3 regions of the Sphingomonas kyungheensis genome follow, and region 3 is predicted to be linked to each of the others. Evidence: predicted binding sites of a transcription regulator. Region 3 holds the regulator's gene; each other region holds the start of a gene.
What was found. The regulator LexA, encoded in region 3, represses DNA repair genes until DNA is damaged. The targets are predictions, from matches to a motif close to GTTCCNCNCTTGTTCT.
Positions count from the first base shown of each region.

Region 1: recA (recombinase RecA) is a predicted target of LexA. The motif match lies at 3,630-3,645, and genes of this name have one in related genera.
Region 2: V8201_RS08545 (ATP-dependent helicase) is a predicted target of LexA. The motif match lies at 3,691-3,706, and genes of this name have one in related genera.

Region 1 is NZ_JBBBDM010000003.1:413,795-419,788, forward strand. It holds gene V8201_RS09725 (dicarboxylate/amino acid:cation symporter) at 75-1,388, shown strand; gene V8201_RS09730 (glutathione S-transferase family protein) at 1,648-2,283, opposite strand; gene recA (recombinase RecA) at 2,481-3,554, opposite strand; gene V8201_RS09740 (4-(cytidine 5'-diphospho)-2-C-methyl-D-erythritol kinase) at 3,675-4,508, opposite strand; gene V8201_RS09745 (tetratricopeptide repeat protein) at 4,505-5,994, opposite strand, start outside.
Region 2 is NZ_JBBBDM010000003.1:156,698-162,691, reverse strand. It holds gene V8201_RS08565 (pseudouridine synthase) at 1-1,206, shown strand, start outside; gene rsmD (16S rRNA (guanine(966)-N(2))-methyltransferase RsmD) at 1,203-1,739, shown strand; gene V8201_RS08555 (MFS transporter) at 1,757-3,058, opposite strand; gene V8201_RS08550 (UrcA family protein) at 3,245-3,556, opposite strand; gene V8201_RS08545 (ATP-dependent helicase) at 3,710-5,994, shown strand, end outside.
Region 3 is NZ_JBBBDM010000002.1:653,279-659,272, reverse strand. It holds gene trpC (indole-3-glycerol phosphate synthase TrpC) at 1-755, shown strand, start outside; gene moaC (cyclic pyranopterin monophosphate synthase MoaC) at 752-1,219, shown strand; gene V8201_RS07155 (molybdopterin molybdotransferase MoeA) at 1,224-2,405, shown strand; gene lexA (transcriptional repressor LexA) at 2,464-3,150, shown strand; partial or broken gene V8201_RS07145 (ComEC/Rec2 family competence protein) at 3,158-5,209, opposite strand; gene gltX (glutamate--tRNA ligase) at 5,290-5,994, shown strand, end outside.

The DNA.
Region 1 (5,994 bases), on a different contig from region 3:
ATGCCAGCGATACGGCGCTTGACCCGGCGGTCGCAATCCCCTTCCGTGGCCGGCGATATTGGGAGACTTGCTGCATGGCCAAACGGCTGACTGTGTTTATCGTGATCGGCCTGCTGCTTGGCGTCGTCGTCGGGTTGGCGATCAACGGATGGCTCGATGACGGCACGCCCGCCGCCGCGGCGCGGCTGAAGGGCATCGCCGGCTATTTCGCCATCGGCACCACCGTCTTCCTGCGCCTCATCAAGATGATCATCGCGCCGCTGGTGTTCGCGACGCTGGTCAGCGGCATCACCCAGATGGGCGATACCGCGTCGCTCGGCCGGGTCGGTGCCAAGGCGATCGGCTGGTTCGTGTCGGCCAGCCTGATCTCGCTGGGCCTCGGGCTGGTGCTGGTCAATCTGATCCACCCCGGCGTCGGCATCAACCTGCCCTTGCCGCCGGTCGATGCCGATGCGGGGATCGCCACCGCAGCGTTCAGCCTCGACACGTTCATCACCCATATCGTCCCGGCATCGATGGTCGAGGCGATGGCGACCAACGAGATCCTCCAGATCGTCGTCTTCTCGATCTTCGTCGGCATCGCGATCACCGCGGTGGGCGAGCGTGCCGCGCCGCTGACCCGGGCGATCGACGGGCTGGTCGCGGTGATGCTGCGGATCACCGATTACGTCATGCGCGTCGCCCCGGTTGCGGTGTTCTGCGCGGTCGCGGCGACGCTGACCGAGCGCGGTGCCGGGGTGATCGGCCAGCTCGCCTTCTTCATGGGCAGCTTCTACCTCGCCTTGCTGTGCCTGTGGGCGATCCTGCTCGGCCTCGGCTTCCTGTTCATCGGACCGCGCATCCGTGCGCTGATCGGCTATGTGCGCGAGCCATTGCTCGTCGCCTTCACCACCGCCTCGTCGGAAGCCGCCTATCCGCGCATGCTGGAGGCGCTCGACAAGTTCGGGGTGCCGCCGCGGATCGCCAGCTTCGTGCTGCCGCTCGGCTATTCATTCAACCTCGACGGCTCGATGATCTACATGACCTTCGCGTCGCTGTTCATCGCCCAGGCCTATGGCATCGCGCTGCCGCTCGGCACGCAAATCGCGATGCTGCTGTTCCTGATGATCTCGTCCAAGGGGATCGCCGGGGTGCCGCGCGCCAGCCTGGTGGTCATCGCGGCGGTGCTGCCGGTGTTCAAGATCCCGGAGGCGGGATTGCTGCTGATCCTGGCGATCGACCATTTCCTCGACATGGGCCGCACCGCGACCAACGTCATCGGCAATGCCGTCGCCGCATCGGTGGTGGCGAAATGGGAGGGCGGCCTCGACCCGCGCGAGCCGGCGACGATCGACCCGCTGGTCTCGCACGGACCGGCGGCGGAGGCGACGACGCGGTTCCGGGATTGAGCGCTTCGCCGGGGTCCAGCCGCCGGCGGGTAAGGTCACGCGAAGGCATGAAGACGTGATCCAAAAGGAGGTTCACGCGGAGGCGCGGAGGCGCGGAGATTAGGGTTGCCGCGAACGCGGCAGTTTGCCCTGACGGCCGTGACGTACGCGGAAACGACGCTCCTATCGCAACCCTCCGCGCCTCCGCGCCTCCGCGCGAACCAGCTCCAGCCACAGGTTCGCGTCTTCGGGCGCCGCCCTCACCCGCGCATCGCCCCGATCAGGCGTAGGCGTAGCGACCGCCCTTCTCCAACGCCGCCTGATAGGCCGGACGGGCGTGGACCTTGTTCAGCCAGGCGATCGTCGCGGGGCGCGACGCGTCGAGCCCCGCGCGGCTGCGCGCCGCCTCGAGCGGGAAGCTCATCATCACGTCGGCGGCGGTGAGGTCGTCGCCCGCGAACCACGGCCGCTGCGACAGCTCCGCCTCGACATAGTCGAGGTGGACGTCGATCATCGGCTGGATGCGCTTGATCGCCGGCTTGCCCATCAGCGGAATACGGCTGAGCACCAGCTTGAGCAGCAGCGGCGGCATCATCGAGCCTTCGGCATAATGGAGCCAGAAGCGATAGCGCAGCGCCGAATCGCGGTGCGGCGGCGGTCCGAGCCGGCCATCGGCCTTTTCGACGAGATATTCGACGATCGCGCCCGTCTCTGCGACGACGCGGCCGCCGTCGGCGTCGAGATCCTCGATCACCGGCGACTTGCCGAGCGGATGGATGCGCTTGAGCTCGGGGGGCGCGAGCATCGTCCTGGCGTCGCGCTGATAGCGCTTGACCTGATAGTCGAAGCCGAGCTCCTCGAGCATCCACAGGATACGCTGCGACCGGCTGTTTTCGAGATGGTGGACGATGATCATCTGACTTCCCTTCATCGCGGCTCAGGCCGCGCGCACCTCTTGCCAATTCCCGACGGCACGATTTCGTTGCCTGACGCGCGACGCCGTCGATCGAACCCGGATCGCGAGCCTAGACGGCGCACCGCGAGCGCCCCAAAGACAAAAGAGGCCCGCCGTCACCGGCGAGCCTCCTGTCGTCGCATCGCGCCGGGCGCGCATCAGATGTCGTCGTCGGCTTCCGGTCCGGCCATCATCTCCTCGGCGACCTTTTCGGTCCGCTGACGGATCGCTTTTTCGAGCCGGTCGGCCATCTCGGGATGTTCGCGCAGATAGTTCTTCGAATTCTCGCGACCCTGACCGATGCGGACGCTGTCGTAGCTGAACCACGCGCCCGATTTCTCGACCAGCCCGGCCTTGACGCCGAGATCGAGGATCTCGCCGATCTTCGAAATGCCCTCGCCGTACATGATGTCGAACTCGACCTGCTTGAACGGCGGCGCGACCTTGTTCTTGACGACCTTGACGCGGGTGGCGTTGCCAGTGACCTCTTCCTTGTCCTTGATCGCGCCGGTGCGACGGATGTCGAGGCGGACCGAGGCGTAGAACTTCAGCGCGTTGCCGCCCGTCGTCGTCTCCGGATTGCCGTACATCACGCCGATCTTCATGCGCAGCTGGTTGATGAAGATCACCATGCAGCGCGACCGGCTGATCGACCCGGTCAGCTTGCGCAGCGACTGCGACATCAGTCGCGCCTGCAGGCCGACGTGGCTGTCGCCCATCTCGCCCTCGATCTCCGCGCGGGGAACCAGCGCGGCGACCGAATCGACGACCAGCACGTCGATCGCATTGGAGCGGACGAGCGTGTCGACGATCTCCAGCGCCTGTTCGCCGGTGTCGGGCTGCGAGACGATCAGCTCGTCGATGTTGACGCCGAGCTTCTTGGCATAGACCGGGTCGAGCGCATGTTCGGCGTCGACGAAGGCCGCGGTACCGCCGCCCTTCTGCGCCTCGGCGATGACGTGCAGCGCGAGCGTCGTCTTGCCCGACGATTCGGGGCCATAGACCTCGATCACGCGGCCGCGGGGCAGGCCACCGACGCCGAGCGCGATGTCCAGACCGAGCGACCCGGTCGAGATCGCCTCGACCTGCATCGCCTCCTTCTGGCCGAGCTTCATCGCCGAGCCCTTGCCGAAGGCGCGGTCGATCTGCGCCAGCGCGGCGTCGAGCGCCTTTTGCCGGTCGGTATTTGCGGTTGCCATGCCGGTGTCGATCACTTTCAGATTGGCGGCCATCGGGAGGGTCCTCGCTAGAGCAAGCGCGCCGTCGGGGCAACGCGTCTGTTCACCATGTACGGTGTTTGTTCCGCGAGAACAAGAGGGGAACGCGGGTTTTACCCGTTCGAGGGTGCCGGATCACGTCAGCCGCGTCGCCAGCGTCCACCAGCCGCAGGCGCGCGCGCGCGCCGCGGCCGCATCCCGCGCCGCCGGCTCGTCGAACAGCGCGAAGCAGGTCGCGCCGCTCCCCGACATGCGCGCCAGAAGCACGTCAGGCGCGGCGGCGAGCTGGGCGAGCACCGCGTCGATCACCGGCGCGATCGCGCGGGCGGGCGGCTCGAGATCGTTGCGGCCGGCGCAGGCGCGGGCGAGCAGGTCCCCGTCCTCGGCGATCCCGCCGCGATCGATCCCGTCCCAGCGCGCGAAGACCGCGGCGGTGCCGACCGCGATGCCCGGATTGACGAGCAGCACCGGCATACCCGCCAGCCCGTCGACCGGCACAAGCGCCTCCCCCTTGCCGGTGCCGAGTGTCGCGCGCCCGAGCAGGCAGGCGGGAACGTCGGCGCCGAGCGTCTCGGCGAGCACGAACAGCCGCGGGTCGTCGGTGGCGATGCCGTGCAGGCGGGCGAGTGCGCGCAGGGTCGCCGCGGCATCCGCCGAGCCGCCGCCGATCCCCGAGGCGATCGGCAGATGCTTGTCGAGCGTGATCGCATGCGCCTGGGCGATGCCGAACACGCCGGCGAACCCCTGCGCCGCGCGCAGCACGAGATTGTCCGCGGGATTGCCGCCCGCGAGCGCATCGGCGAACGGTCCGGTGATCGTGAAGCTGTCCGCCGCGGCGGGAACGACGGTGATCGTATCGCCATCGGCCGCGAAGACGAACAGCGTCTCCAGAGCATGATAGCCGTCGGCGCGGCGATGCCGCACGTGCAGGGCGAGATTGATCTTGGCAGGGGCGGGTTCGACGATCATCGCGGCGGCAATCCGTTCGCGGCCTTGGCGGCGAGCCGCTGCGCCTCGACCGGCGTCGCGGTCAGCGCCGCGGCGCGCCAGGCGTAGCGCGCCTCGTAGCGCCGGCCGCGGGTCCAGTAGAGATCGCCGAGATGCTCGCCGATCTCGGCATTGACGGTGTCGACCGCGGCGGCACGCTCGATCAATGGCTGCGCCCGCGCAATATCGCCGCTGAGGAAATAGGCCCAGCCGAGCGAATCGGCGATCGAGGAATCGTCGGGCTTGAGCGCATGCGCGCGTTCGAGCATCGCGATCGACTGCGGCACGTCGATGCCGCGCTCGGCCTGCGCATAGCCGAGATAGTTGAGCGCGAGCGGTTCGGCCGGGGCGATCGCCACCGCCTTCTGCAACGCGGCGCGGCTCGCCGGCCAGTCGCCCGCCTGTTCGAGCGCACCGCCATATTGCAGCCATGCGCTCCACGCGGTCGGATCGGCATCGACGACGCGGCGGTACCAGCCGACCGCCTCGCGATGCCGGTCGAGCGCGGTGAGCTGGTCGGCATAGGTCTGCCAGTCGCCCTCGCCCGCCCCCGGCCGCTCGGCCCCCGTGCGGGCGATGGCGAGCGCTTCCTCCTGCCGGCCGGCGGCGGCGAGGATCGCGATCCGCGTCGCCAGCGCGGTCGAGGCATAGGGACTCGCCGCGCCGATCCCGTCGAGCGCGGTCAGCGCGCGCGGCACCGCCTTGTCCTTGGCGAGCGCGCCGGCGAGCAGCAGCCGCACGCGATCATTGGCGGGGTAAGCGATCAGCGCGGTACGGGCGAGCGCGATCGACAGCTCGCTTGCATCCTGATCGGCAAGGTCGCCGGCGATCCGGCCGAGCAGCCGCGACACGCCGAAGCCGAGCGTCGGCTGCGCCGCATCGCCCTCGCGCAACGCCGCGAACACCGGATCGTCGCCGGCGAGCAGGCTGCGGGCCTGATCCTTCTGCCCGAGGCCGAACAGCAACTGGCCGGCGGAGAGGCGCAGGTCGATCGGCGAGCCGGTCTCGCGCAGCGCCTGGACCGTGGCCAGACCCTTTGCGGTGTCGCCGCGGGCGATCTGGATCAACGCCGCGGTCTCCGCGGCGAGCCGCTGCGCGACCGGGTCCTTGCCGGCAGCGAGAATCGCCGGCGCCGGGTTCTGCTTGCTCGCGAAGGCGATCCAGGCGCGCAGCGACGGCGCGAGCACGCCGAGCGGGGTGGTGGCGAGCGCATCGGTCGCGGCGCTCGCGCCCGCAGCGTCGCCGCGGGCGGCGGCGAGCGCGAGCGGCAGCAGCGGCAGGTCGGCGGGGGCGCCCGGCTGGCCGCGCAGCACCGCGGCGGCGCGGGTGGCGAGCGCGACGTCGCCCGCGGCGAGCGCCTCGCGATAGGCGCGCACCGCGACCGCCGCACTGGTCGGCGCCGCCGCCAGCGCGCGGGCATAGCCTGCAGCAGCGAGGTCGACGCGGCCGTCGGCATCCGCCGCCCCGG
Region 2 (5,994 bases), on a different contig from region 3:
CTGGTGCCGGTCGGCCGGCTCGACCTCAATACCGAAGGGCTGCTGCTGCTCACCACCGACGGCGGGTTCAAGCGCCAGCTCGAACTGCCCGCGACCGGCGTCGAGCGCAGCTATCGCGCGCGCGCCTACGGCAATGTCACGCAGCAGCAGCTGGAGGATCTTGCCGACGGGATCGAGATCGACGGCATCCGCTACGGTCCGATCGACGCCAATATCGAGCGGCGCACCGGCGCCAACGTCTGGATCGAGATCACGATCACCGAAGGCAAGAACCGCGAGGTGCGGCGGGTGCTCGAACATCTCGACCTGCAGGTCAGCCGGCTGATCCGCACCAGATACGGCCCCTTCCTGCTCGGCGACCTGCCGGTCGGCGGCATCGGCGAGGTCAAGCAGCATGAGATTGTCGCCTTCCGCCGCACGCTCAAGGGCGGCGTTCCCGAGGCGGACCTGATCGAGCCGCCGCGCGACGGCTTCCGCGCGGCGCCGAGCGCGGCCCGCCCGGCCCGCGCCCGCCCGCGCCCGATCGACGCACCCGCCCCGCGCGAGGCACAGGCCGCCGGACGCGGCGCCGCCCGCGCGCCGCGCCGCAGCGATGCGACCGCGAACGGCATCGCGCCGCGTCCGGCGCGTCCCGGCGCGACCGGTGAGCGCGCCCGTCCCGTCCTGCGCGAGGGGCGCGAGATGCGCACGACAGCGGACGGCGAAGGCCAGCGCGGCCGGCCGCGCCGCGACGAGCGCGAGGCGCGGCCGGCTCGGTCATCGACGGGCGGGGCGTTGCGCGACGGGCAGCCGGCACGTGGTCGGCGCGGGGAGACCGAGGCACGATCGGCGCGGCCGACCACAGGTGCGGCGCGCGACGGGCAGCCGGCACGCTTCCGGCGTGCGGATACGGAGCGCGTGCCCGCCGGCGACGGCGCGCGCGAGGGTCAGCGCGGTCGCTTCCGCCGCGACGATCGCGAGGCGCGGCCGGTGCCGACCGGCGGCTCGGCGCGCAAGCCGTGGGAGCAGGAGACGCCCCGCCGCGATGAGCCGCAGCGCAGCGGCGGCCGGCCGGCGCGAACCGGCGGCGGGTCGGCCGGTGGACGCTCCGGTGGCGGTGGCGGTGCCGACGGTCGCCCGGCGCGGCCGTCGCGCCCCGACACGCCGCGTGGGCCGGCGGGGGGGCGCGGCGCGCCACGCGGCGGGCCGAAGGGAGGCAAACGATGAGGGTGATCGCCGGCCAATGGCGGGGCCGCCCGCTCGTCGCGCCCAAGGGCGATGCGACGCGCCCGACCGCCGACCGGACGCGCGAGGCGCTGTTCTCGATGCTGACCAGCCGGCTCGGCAGCTTCGACGGGCTCGCCGTCGCCGATCTGTTCGCCGGATCGGGCGCGCTCGGCATCGAGGCGCTGTCCCGCGGCGCCGGCTCCTGCCTGTTCGTCGAGCAGGACGGCGCGGCGCTCGACGCGCTCAAGGCCAATCTCGCGCGACTCGGCACGCGCGGCGACGTGCGCGCCGGCTCGGTGCTCGGCCTCGGCCCGGCGCCGGCGCCGCTCGATCTCGTCATGATGGATCCGCCCTATGGCACCGGCGCGGGCCTGGTCGCGCTCGACAAGCTCACCCGGCTCGGCTGGATCGCGCCCGCCACCTGGGTCAGTATCGAGACCGCCAAGGCGGAGGAGATCGCGCCGCCCGGCTATGCGATCGACGCCAGCCGCGTGCACGGCAAGGCGAGGCTCACCCTGCTGCGGCAGGGCTGACGAACCGCGACGGCGGCTCAGGCCCCGACCGGTTTGCGCAACAGCATCAGCCCGGCGAGGCTGAGCAGCCCCGCCGCGACCAGATACAGGCCGATCCACCCGAGGCCGCGCTGCGCCAGCGCCTCCGCGGCGATCGGCGCCAGCGCGCCGCCGAGGATGCCGCCGAGATTGAAGGTCATCGACACGCCGGTGTAGCGCACCCCGGCGGGGAACAGGCTCGGCAGCCAGCCGCCGAGCGGGCCATAGGCGAAGCCCATCACGAACAGCGCGAAGGCGAGCCACAGGAAGACGACGAACAGCGATCCCGCGCCGAGCATCGGCCCCATCGCCAGTCCGGCGACCATGCAGCCGCAAAAGCCGATCACCAGCATTCCGCGCGCGCCGCGCCGGTCGGCGAGCAGGCTGGCGACGATCACCCCCGCGGCGAGGAACAGGATCGCGACCAGCTCGACGCCCAGCATCGCCTCCCGCCCGTAGCCCAGCGTCTTGGTGCCGTAGCCGAGCGCGAAGGCAGTCGCGAGATAGAAGAGCGCGAAACAGGCGATCACCCCGCCGGTGCCGGCGAGCACCGCGCGGCTGTGCGACGCGAACAACGTCGCGATCGGCACCTTGGGCAGGGCCTCGGCGCGCTCGGCGGCGACGAACGCCGGCGTCTCGGTCAGCTTGAGCCGTACCCACAGGCCGAGCACGACCAGCACCGCGCTGATCAGGAACGGCAGCCGCCAGCCCCAGGCGCGGAACTGCGCCTCGTCGAGCCACAGGCCGAGGATCAGGAACAAGCCATTGGCCATCAGGAAGCCGACCGGCGCGCCGAGCGGCGGGAACATCCCCCAGGTGTTGCGGCGGTGCGGCGGGGCATTCTCCACCGCGAGCAATGCCGCGCCACCCCATTCGCCGCCGAGTCCGAAACCCTGACCAAGCCGCATCAGGCACAGCAGCAACGGCGCGAGCCAGCCCATCTGCGGCGCGACCTGTTCGACCTGGGCATAGGTGGGCAGGAAGGCGATCGCCACCGTCGACCCGCCCATCAGCATCAGACTGGCGACCAGCGTCGACTTGCGGCCGATCCGATCGCCGAAATGACCGAAGACGATCGCGCCGACCGGCCGCGCGATGAAGGCGATGCCGAAGCTCGCGAAGCTCAGCATCTGCCGCGCGGTGCCGCTCGTCGCCGGGAAGAACAGGTCGCCGAACACCAGCGCCGCCGCGGTCGCGTAGATGTAGAAGTCGTAAAACTCCACCGCGGTGCCGACGAGGCTGGCGGTGAGGATACGGCGCGGCGAGGCAGGCGGCGGCGGGGTTGCGGGAATCGACGTCATCCCCCCACTCTAGTCGGGAAAAAAGGCCGATGCGCAACATGAGTGAAATCCATCCGCAACAAAGCGCGTCTAGACAGAGAGGGTCGCTGCTCCTCTCCCCCTGTGGGTAGCGACTGTCGACCGCCTCCCCTGTCGGTCGACCTCCCTGAACTACGGGGCGGTCGCCAGGCGACTGCCCCGATTTTTCTATCGGTCCGTCCCGCCCACCGTCTGACCGGTCGCCTTCGCCAGTTGCTGCGCTCCGTCGCGACGGACTTCACCGATACAGCGCATCACGTCCATCGCGACGGTGATATCCTTGGGTATCGTGCCACAGAGGTTCTGCGCCGCCCACCGGACCCGCGCGCGGAAGCGCCGTTGCCCTTCCGGCGTTCGCAGATCAAGATCCTGCGTGATGATCCTGGTTTGCACGATCCGGCGGTCGGGCGACGGGTTGGTCGCCGCAGTGGACGATGGCGTCGCAGTGAGCGCCGCAACACATAAGGGAAAGACGATCATCGGGGACCTCCTGCCGGCCCATCCGAAGGTCTCTCGGCCGGCTTGTGCTTTATAGAGACACTCGGTCGCCGACATCGCCGCGCCGGGCGGGATGATCGCCGCCGCCCACCTTCACTCTTGCCCGTGCGAACGCCGTTCCCTACCTGTTCACCGGTGACCGATCTCCGTGCCCCCAACGCCTTGCAGGACCCGCCCTATCTCGCCGGGCTCAACGCGCCGCAGCGCGACGCCGTGCTGACCACCGAAGGGCCGGTGCTGATGCTCGCCGGCGCCGGGACGGGCAAGACCGCGGCGCTCACCGCGCGGCTCGCGCATCTGCTGTGGACGCGCAAGGCGTGGCCGTCGGAGATCCTCAGCGTCACCTTCACCAACAAGGCGGCCCGCGAGATGCGCGAGCGCGTCGGCCGGCTGGTCGGCGACGCGGTCGAGGGCATGCCGTGGCTCGGCACCTTCCATGCGATCGGCGCCAAGATGTTGCGCCGCCATGCCGAACTGGTCGGCTTGCAGAGCAATTTCAGCATCCTCGACACCGACGACCAGCTTCGCCTGCTCAAGCAGCTGATCGTCGCCGCCGACCTCGACGAGAAACGCTTCCCCGCGCGCAGCCTCGCCGGGCTGATCGACGATTGGAAGAACAAGGGGCTGGTCCCCGCCGATATCGACGCCGGCGAAAGCGAGCGTTTCGCCAACGGGCGCGGCGGCGAGCTCTATGCGCAATATCAGGAGCGGCTGCGCAGCCTCAACGCCTGCGACTTCGGCGACCTGCTGCTGCACATGCTGACCGTGCTCAAATCGCATCCCGACGTGCTCCGCACCTATCAGGAGCGGTTCAAATATATCATGGTCGACGAATATCAGGACACCAATGTCGTCCAGTATCTGTGGCTGCGGCTGCTCGCCCAGGCGCGCAAGAACATCGCCTGCGTCGGCGACGACGATCAGTCGATCTATTCGTGGCGCGGCGCGCAGGTCGAGAACATCCTGAAGTTCGAAAAGGACTTTCCCGGCGCGAAGGTGATCCGGCTCGAACAGAATTACCGCTCGACGCCGCACATCCTCGGCGCGGCATCGGGGATGATCGCCAATAACGGCGGCCGGCTCGGCAAGACGCTGTGGACCGAGCTCGACGCGGGCGAGAAGGTCCGCGTCGTCGGCGTATGGGACGGCCCCGAGGAGGCGCGGCGCGTCGGCGAGGAGATCGAGGCGGCGCAGCGCGGCGGCAAGAGCCTCGACGACATCGCCATCCTAGTCCGCGCCCAGCATCAGACCCGCGAGTTCGAGGATCGCTTCATCGCGATCGGCATGCCCTATCGCATCGTCGGCGGCTTCCGCTTCTACGAGCGCGCCGAGATCCGCGACGCGCTCGCCTATCTGCGCGTCGTCAACCAGCCCGCCGACGATCTCGCCTTCGAACGCATCGTCAACGTGCCCAAGCGCGGGCTCGGCGACAAGGCGCTCGCCAAGATCCACCAGCTTGCCCGCGCCGAGCGGCTGCCGCTGACCCATGCCGCGGCGCGCATCCTCGACACCGACGAACTGACGCCGCAGGCGCGCCGCGCGCTCGGCAATCTGGTCGGCGACATCGCCCGCTGGCGCGACATGGCGCGCGACCTGCCGCACGCCGAGCTCGCCCGCCAATTGCTCGACGAGAGCGGTTATACGGCGATGTGGCAGGCGGAGAAATCGGTCGAGGCGGCGGGGCGGCTCGAGAACCTGTCCGAACTCGTGCGCGCGATGGAGGAATATGAGTCGCTCGGCGCCTTCCTCGAACATGTCAGCCTCGTCATGGACAAGGAGGGCGGCGTCCAGGACCCGCAGGTGACGATCATGACGATCCACGCCGCCAAGGGGCTGGAATATGACACCGTCTTCCTCGTCGGCTGGGAAGAGGGGCTGTTCCCCTCGCAGCGATCGCTCGACGAGGGCGGGACCAAGAGCCTCGAGGAGGAACGTCGCCTCGCCTATGTCGCGATCACCCGCGCGCGGCGCCGCGCGACGATCCTCCACGCCGCCAACCGCCGCATCTACGGCCAGTGGACGTCGAGCATCCCGAGCCGGTTCGTCGGCGAGCTGCCCGGCGACCATATCGACGCCGAGACGACGATGTCGGGCGGCGAGAGCCTGTGGCGCGCCAATTGGAGCGAGCGCGCCGATCCCTTCGCCGATGTCGGCCGCGGCACCGGTCGTGGTCCCGGCTGGCAGCGCGCGGCGGGCGCCGCCTCGGGCTTCTCGACCGCACCGACGCGGGTGGTCGAGAGCCGCGCGAGCGCGGTGAGCATCGGCAACAAGGGACGCAGCGACCTGTCGGTCGGGCTACGCGTCTTCCACCAGAAGTTCGGCTATGGCGCGATCGCCGAGATCGAGGGCAACAAGCTGGAGATCGATTTCGAGGCGGCGGGCCGCAAGCGCGTGATGGATACGTTCGTCACGATCGGCTG
Region 3 (5,994 bases):
AGCGCGCCGAAGTCGCCGCGCGCAAGGCGACGACCAGCCTCGCCGATCTCGACGCGCGGATCGCCGCCGTCACGCGTCCGCGCGGCTTTCGCGCCGCGCTCGACGCCCGCTCGGGTCCCGCGCTGATTGCCGAGATCAAGAAGGCCAGCCCGTCCAAGGGCGTGATCCGCGCCGACTTCGATCCGCCGGCCCATGCCCGCGCCTATCAGGCGGGCGGCGCCGCCTGTCTGTCGGTGCTGACCGACGAACAATGGTTCCAGGGCTCGGACGACTATCTGATCGCCGCACGCGCCGCCTGCGATCTGCCGGTGATCCGCAAGGACTTCATGGTCGATCCGTGGCAGGCGACCGAGAGCCGCTCGATCGGCGCCGACGCGATCCTGATCATCGTCGCCGCGCTCGACGACAATCAGATGGCGGAGATCGAGGCGTCGGCGCGCGAATGCGGCATGGACGTGCTGGTCGAGGTGCATGACGCACACGAACTCGACCGCGCGCTGCGGCTGCAATCGCGGCTGATCGGCGTCAACAATCGCGACCTGCGCGACTTTTCCGTCGACTTCGCCCGCACCTACGATCTCGTCGCCAAGGCGCCGGCGGGCTGCACCTTCGTCGCCGAGAGCGGGCTGGAGCGGCGCGAGGACCTCGATGCGATGGCGGCGCACGGCGTCCATTGCTTCCTGATCGGCGAGGCGCTGATGCGCGCCGACGATGTCGAGGCGGCGACGCGCGCGATGATCGGCGCCGAGGCGTGACCCGCCTCACCCATATCGACGCCGAGGGCGCCGCGCATATGGTCGATGTCGGCGGCAAGGCGGTGACCAGCCGCCGCGCGGTCGCCACCGGCCATATCGCGGTCGCTGCCGAGGCGCTCGCCGCGATCCGCGACGGCGCGGCGAAGAAGGGCGACGTGCTCGCGGTCGCGCGGATCGCCGGGATCATGGCCGCCAAGCGCACCGCCGAGCTGATCCCGCTCTGCCATCCGCTGCCGCTGACCCGCGTCACGCTCGACCTGACGATCGACGCGGGCGGCATCACCGCCACCGCGCTGACCGCGACCGACGGCAAGACCGGGGTGGAGATGGAGGCGCTCACCGCCGTCTCGGTGGCGCTGCTCACCGTCTATGACATGGCCAAGGCGATCGACCGGGCGATGGTGATCTCCGGCATCCGTCTGCTCGAAAAGGCCGGCGGCGCGTCCGGCGACTGGCGCGCCTGAGGCGATGACGCTGCTGCCGATCGCCGAGGCGCAGGCGCGTCTGTTCACCGCCGCGCCGCGCGTCGCCGAGGAGACGGTGCCGCTCGCGCAGGCCGCGGGGCGCTGGCTCGCCGCCGACGTCGTCGCGCAGCGCACGCAGCCCGCGCACGACCTCTCCGCGATGGACGGCTATGCGATCCGCTTCGCCGACCTGCCCGGCCCGTGGACGCTGATCGGCGAGAGCGCGGCCGGGCGGCCGTTCGACGGCACGATCCAGCCCGGCGAGACCGTCCGCATCTTCACCGGCGCGGTGATGCCCGCCGTCGCCGATACGGTGATGATCCAGGAAGAGGTGGACGCGCAGGGCGCCGCGATCCGACTCACCGGCGAAGGGCCGGCGCATCCGGGCCGCAACACCCGCCGCCGCGGCCTCGACTTCACCGCCGGCGACACGCTGGTGCGCAGCGGCGAGCGGCTGACCCCGGCGCGGATCGCCGTCGCCGCGACCGGCGGCGTCGGTGCGCTGTGCGTCCACCGACGCGTCCGTGTCGCGATCTGCGCGACCGGGGACGAACTGGTCGATCCCGGCCAGCCCGCCTCGCCCGATGCCTTACCCGAATCGAACCGCGCGATGCTCGCCGCGATGCTTGCCGATCTGCCGGTCGAGCTGATCGACCTCGGCATCCTGCCCGACGATCTGGCGACGCTGCGGGACGCCTTCGCGCGGGTCGACGCCGATCTGCTGGTCACCACCGGCGGCGCATCGGTCGGCGATCACGATCTCGTCCGGCCGGCGCTCGAGGCCGCGGGCGGCCAGATCGATTTCTGGCGGATCGCGCTGCGGCCCGGCAAGCCGATGATGGCGGGGCGACGCGGCGCGATGCAGGTGCTCGGACTGCCGGGCAATCCGGTGTCCGCCTTCGTCACCGCGATCCTGTTCGTCAAACCGGTGATCGCGCATCTCGCCGGCGCCGCCGACCCGCTGCCGCGCGCGACGCTGGCGCTGCTCGGCGAGGACCTGCCCGCCAATGGCGCGCGCACCGACTATCTGCGTGCCGAAATACGCGACGGCCGCGCTTATGCCTCGACGATCCAGGACAGTTCGATGCTGCTGACGCTGGCTCGGTCGCAGGCGCTGATCATCCGCCCGGCCGGCGCCGCGGCGGCACGGGCGGGCGACTCGGCAGATATCCTCGTCATCGCTTGACGGACGCCATCCTGTTCCCTAGAAGTTCCGCGTCTGTTCTGACGGGGAAGGATCGCCCATGCTCACGCGCAAGCAGCACGAGCTCGTATGCTTCATCAACGATCGGCTGGAGGAAACCGGCATCTCGCCCTCGTTCGAGGAGATGAAGGAGGCGCTCGACCTCAAGTCCAAGTCGGGCGTGCATCGTCTGATCAGCGCGCTCGAGGAACGGCATTTCATCCGCCGCCTGCCCAACCGGGCGCGCGCGCTCGAAGTGCTGCGCATGCCGGAACGGTCGGAGCGCAAGCCCGCCGCGTCGACGGCGCCGGCCGCACCGCCGCCCGCCAAGACCAACGTCCGCGCCGCACCGGCGCCCGCCAATGACGTGATCGAGATCCCGCTGCACGGCCGCATCGCCGCCGGCCTGCCGATCGAGGCGTTCGAGGGCAGCTCGACGCTCGCCGTCCCCGCCGCCCTGCTCGGCAGCGGCGAACATTATGCGCTCGAAGTGTCGGGCGATTCGATGGTCGAAGCCGGCATCCTCGATGGCGATTATGCGCTGATCCGCCGTACCGAGGTCGCCCGCGACGGGGAGATCGTCGTCGCGCTGATCGACGACAGCGAAGCGACGCTCAAATATTTCCGCCGCGAGGGCGCGATGGTCCGGCTCGATCCCGCCAACCGCGCCTACGAACCGCAGCGCTACGTCCCCTCGCACGTCCGCGTGCAGGGCAAATTGTCGGGCATCCTGCGCCGCTACGACTGAGCCGGGCGATCCGCCAGGGATGGCGGTCGCCGGGCTGTAGCACCGTGCGCACCCGTCGGCTTTCCAGGTCGATCGCGACGCCGCCGGTGCGACGCAGGAGCGGTGCATCGAGCCGCAGCCAGCGCGGGCGGCAGGATCGCGGCAGCCGCCGTTCGCTGACGACGATGTCCGCCGCATGGCAGGCGCCGATCAGCGCGGCACGATCGACCGGATAGGCGCTGCGCGTCGCAACGATCCGCCATGCGCGCTCTGTGCTCCTCAGCGTGACGATACAGGCGTCCGGCGAGCAGCGCGCCGCCGCCTGCTCGCTGAGCGGCAACGGCTCGCCGTCGATGCCGCCATTTTCGGCGAGCATCGCCCGCGTGTAATCACCGGCGCGCTCGCGGAGCAAGGCGAGTCTCCCGTCGACCCGTACCGCCATATGGCGGCCATCTCCCGTCACCAGCAGATCGGGGGCAGGCGCCTGCACCATCCACCAGCCGCCGAGCAGGATCGGCAGCAGCCCCCAATGCCGCACCCGCGTCCGCCACAGCATCAGCCACAGTCCGCCGCCGACGATCAGCGCGAATGCCGCGGCCGACATCGCCGGCAACGCAAACCCCGATCCCGGCAGCGCGGCGACGCGGTGGGCGATCACCAGCAACAGCCGCAACGCGAGATCGGTCAGCCACCAGACCGGTGGGCCGAGGCCGACCGTATCGGCGAGCAACGCCGCCGCTTCGAGCGGCATGACGACGAAGGTGGTGAGCGGGATCGCGACGATATTCGCCGCCGCGCCGTACAGCCCCGCCTTGTGGAAGTGGAAGACCGCGATCGGCATCAGCGCCGCCTCGACCACGACGCCGGTGAGCAGCAACGCAGCGCCTTCGCGCAGGATACGGCGACGCCAGGGCTCGTCGCGCTGCCGGAACCAGCCGGCGACGCGCGGATGGTCGTGGAGCGTGACGATCGCCGCGATGGCGGTAAAGGACAATTGGAAGCTCGGCCCGGTCACCGCCTCGGGCCAGACCAGCATCACCGCGATGGCACCGCCGGCGACCAGCCGCAACGTCATCGCCTCCCGTCCCAGCACCAAGGCGGCGAGCACCAGCAGCGCGGCGACGCACGAGCGGATCGTCGGCACCTGACTGCCGGTCAGCCAGGTATAGCCGATCGCCGCCAGCGCCCCCGCCGCCGCCGCGACCAGCGGCAGCCGCCAGCGGATCGCCAGCCACGGCGACAGCGCGAGCAGCCGCAGGACGCACAGCATCGTCGCCCCCACCGCGGCGGTGATGTGCAAGCCGCTCACGGAGAGCAGATGCGCCAGCCCGGCGCGCCGCATCGCATCGGCATCGGCCACGGTGATCGCGCCCTCGTCGCCGGTGGCGAGCGCTGCGGCGATACCGCCGCGACTGCCCGGCAGGCGCGACAGGATATGGCTGGTCAGCCCCGCGCGCAGCCCCTCGCCCGCCGCGCGCCGGATCACCCGCACCGGCGCGAAGCCGCGCCCGGTCGCGCCGATCCCCGCGAACCAGGCGACGCGCGCAAAGTCATAGCCGCCCGGCACCGCCGCATCGGCTGGCGGCATCAGCCGCGCGCGCAGCCCGATCACCGCCCCCTCGCCCAGCCCGTCGGGCGCGTCGCCGATCGGCAGGTTGATCCGCACCCGCGGCGGCACGCCCACGCTGTCGCTGCGCAGCGTCAGGCGGATGAGGTCGCGCGCCGGCAGCGGCTCAACCCGCTCGACCTCTCCCTGCACCGCGACGACGGCGGGGCGTGCCAATATCGGTGCGCCGACGCGCTCGGCCCGCCACCAAATCGATGCCAGCCCCGCCGCCGCGGCCAAGCCGCCGATCGCCACCACCCGCCCCGCCCGCCCGTCCCCCGCGAGCGCGATGCCGGCGAGCGCGGTCGCGACGCAGAGCAACAGCATGGCGGTCCAGCTCGCCGGATCGGGCAGCACGAACCAGGCGGCGATGCCGCCACCGAAACTCACCGGCAGCCAGAGGATCAGCGTATCGCGTTCAGCCTCCAGCCATTCTTCGATACCGAGCTGTAACCGAACGGGACGCCGCGGCATTTGAAGGGGCATGATCCGCGTGCTACGGCGCGCCTCGGCCGCCCTGGCCGTCACGTCTCAAACCCCGGGAGCATGCGCTGTTGAGCGCCACGATCGATCGCCACGCCCATCACCAGCCGACCGAGGTCGTGACGCGGTTCGCGCCGTCGCCGACCGGCTATCTGCATTTGGGCGGCGCGCGTACCGCCCTGTTCAACTGGCTGTACGCGCGGCATCACGGCGGCCGCTTCCTGCTGCGCATCGAGGATACCGATCGGGCGCGGTCGACCCAGCCGGCGATCGACGCGATCCTCGGCGGACTGCGCTGGCTCGGCATCGACTGGGATGGTGACGCCGTCTTCCAGTTCGCCCGCGCCGATCGCCATGCCGAGGTCGCGCATCAGATGGTCGCAACCGGCCATGCCTATCGCTGCTACATGACCGCCGACGAGATCGCCGCGCAGCGCGCCGCGGCGCAGGCCGCCAAGACGCCGCTGCGCATCCGCAGCCCGTGGCGCGACGCCGATCCGGCGACCGCGCCCGCCGACGCGCCCTTCGTCGTCCGGCTCAAGGCGCCGCGCGACGGTGCGACGACGATCGAGGATCGCGTGCAGGGATCGGTGACGGTGCAGAATGCCGAACTCGACGATCTCATCCTGCTGCGCTCGGACGGGACGCCGACCTATATGCTCGCGGTCGTCGTCGACGATCACGACATGGGGGTGACGCACGTCATCCGGGGCGACGACCACCTCAACAACGCCTTCCGCCAGCTGCCGATCTACCGCGCCAACGGCTGGCCCGAA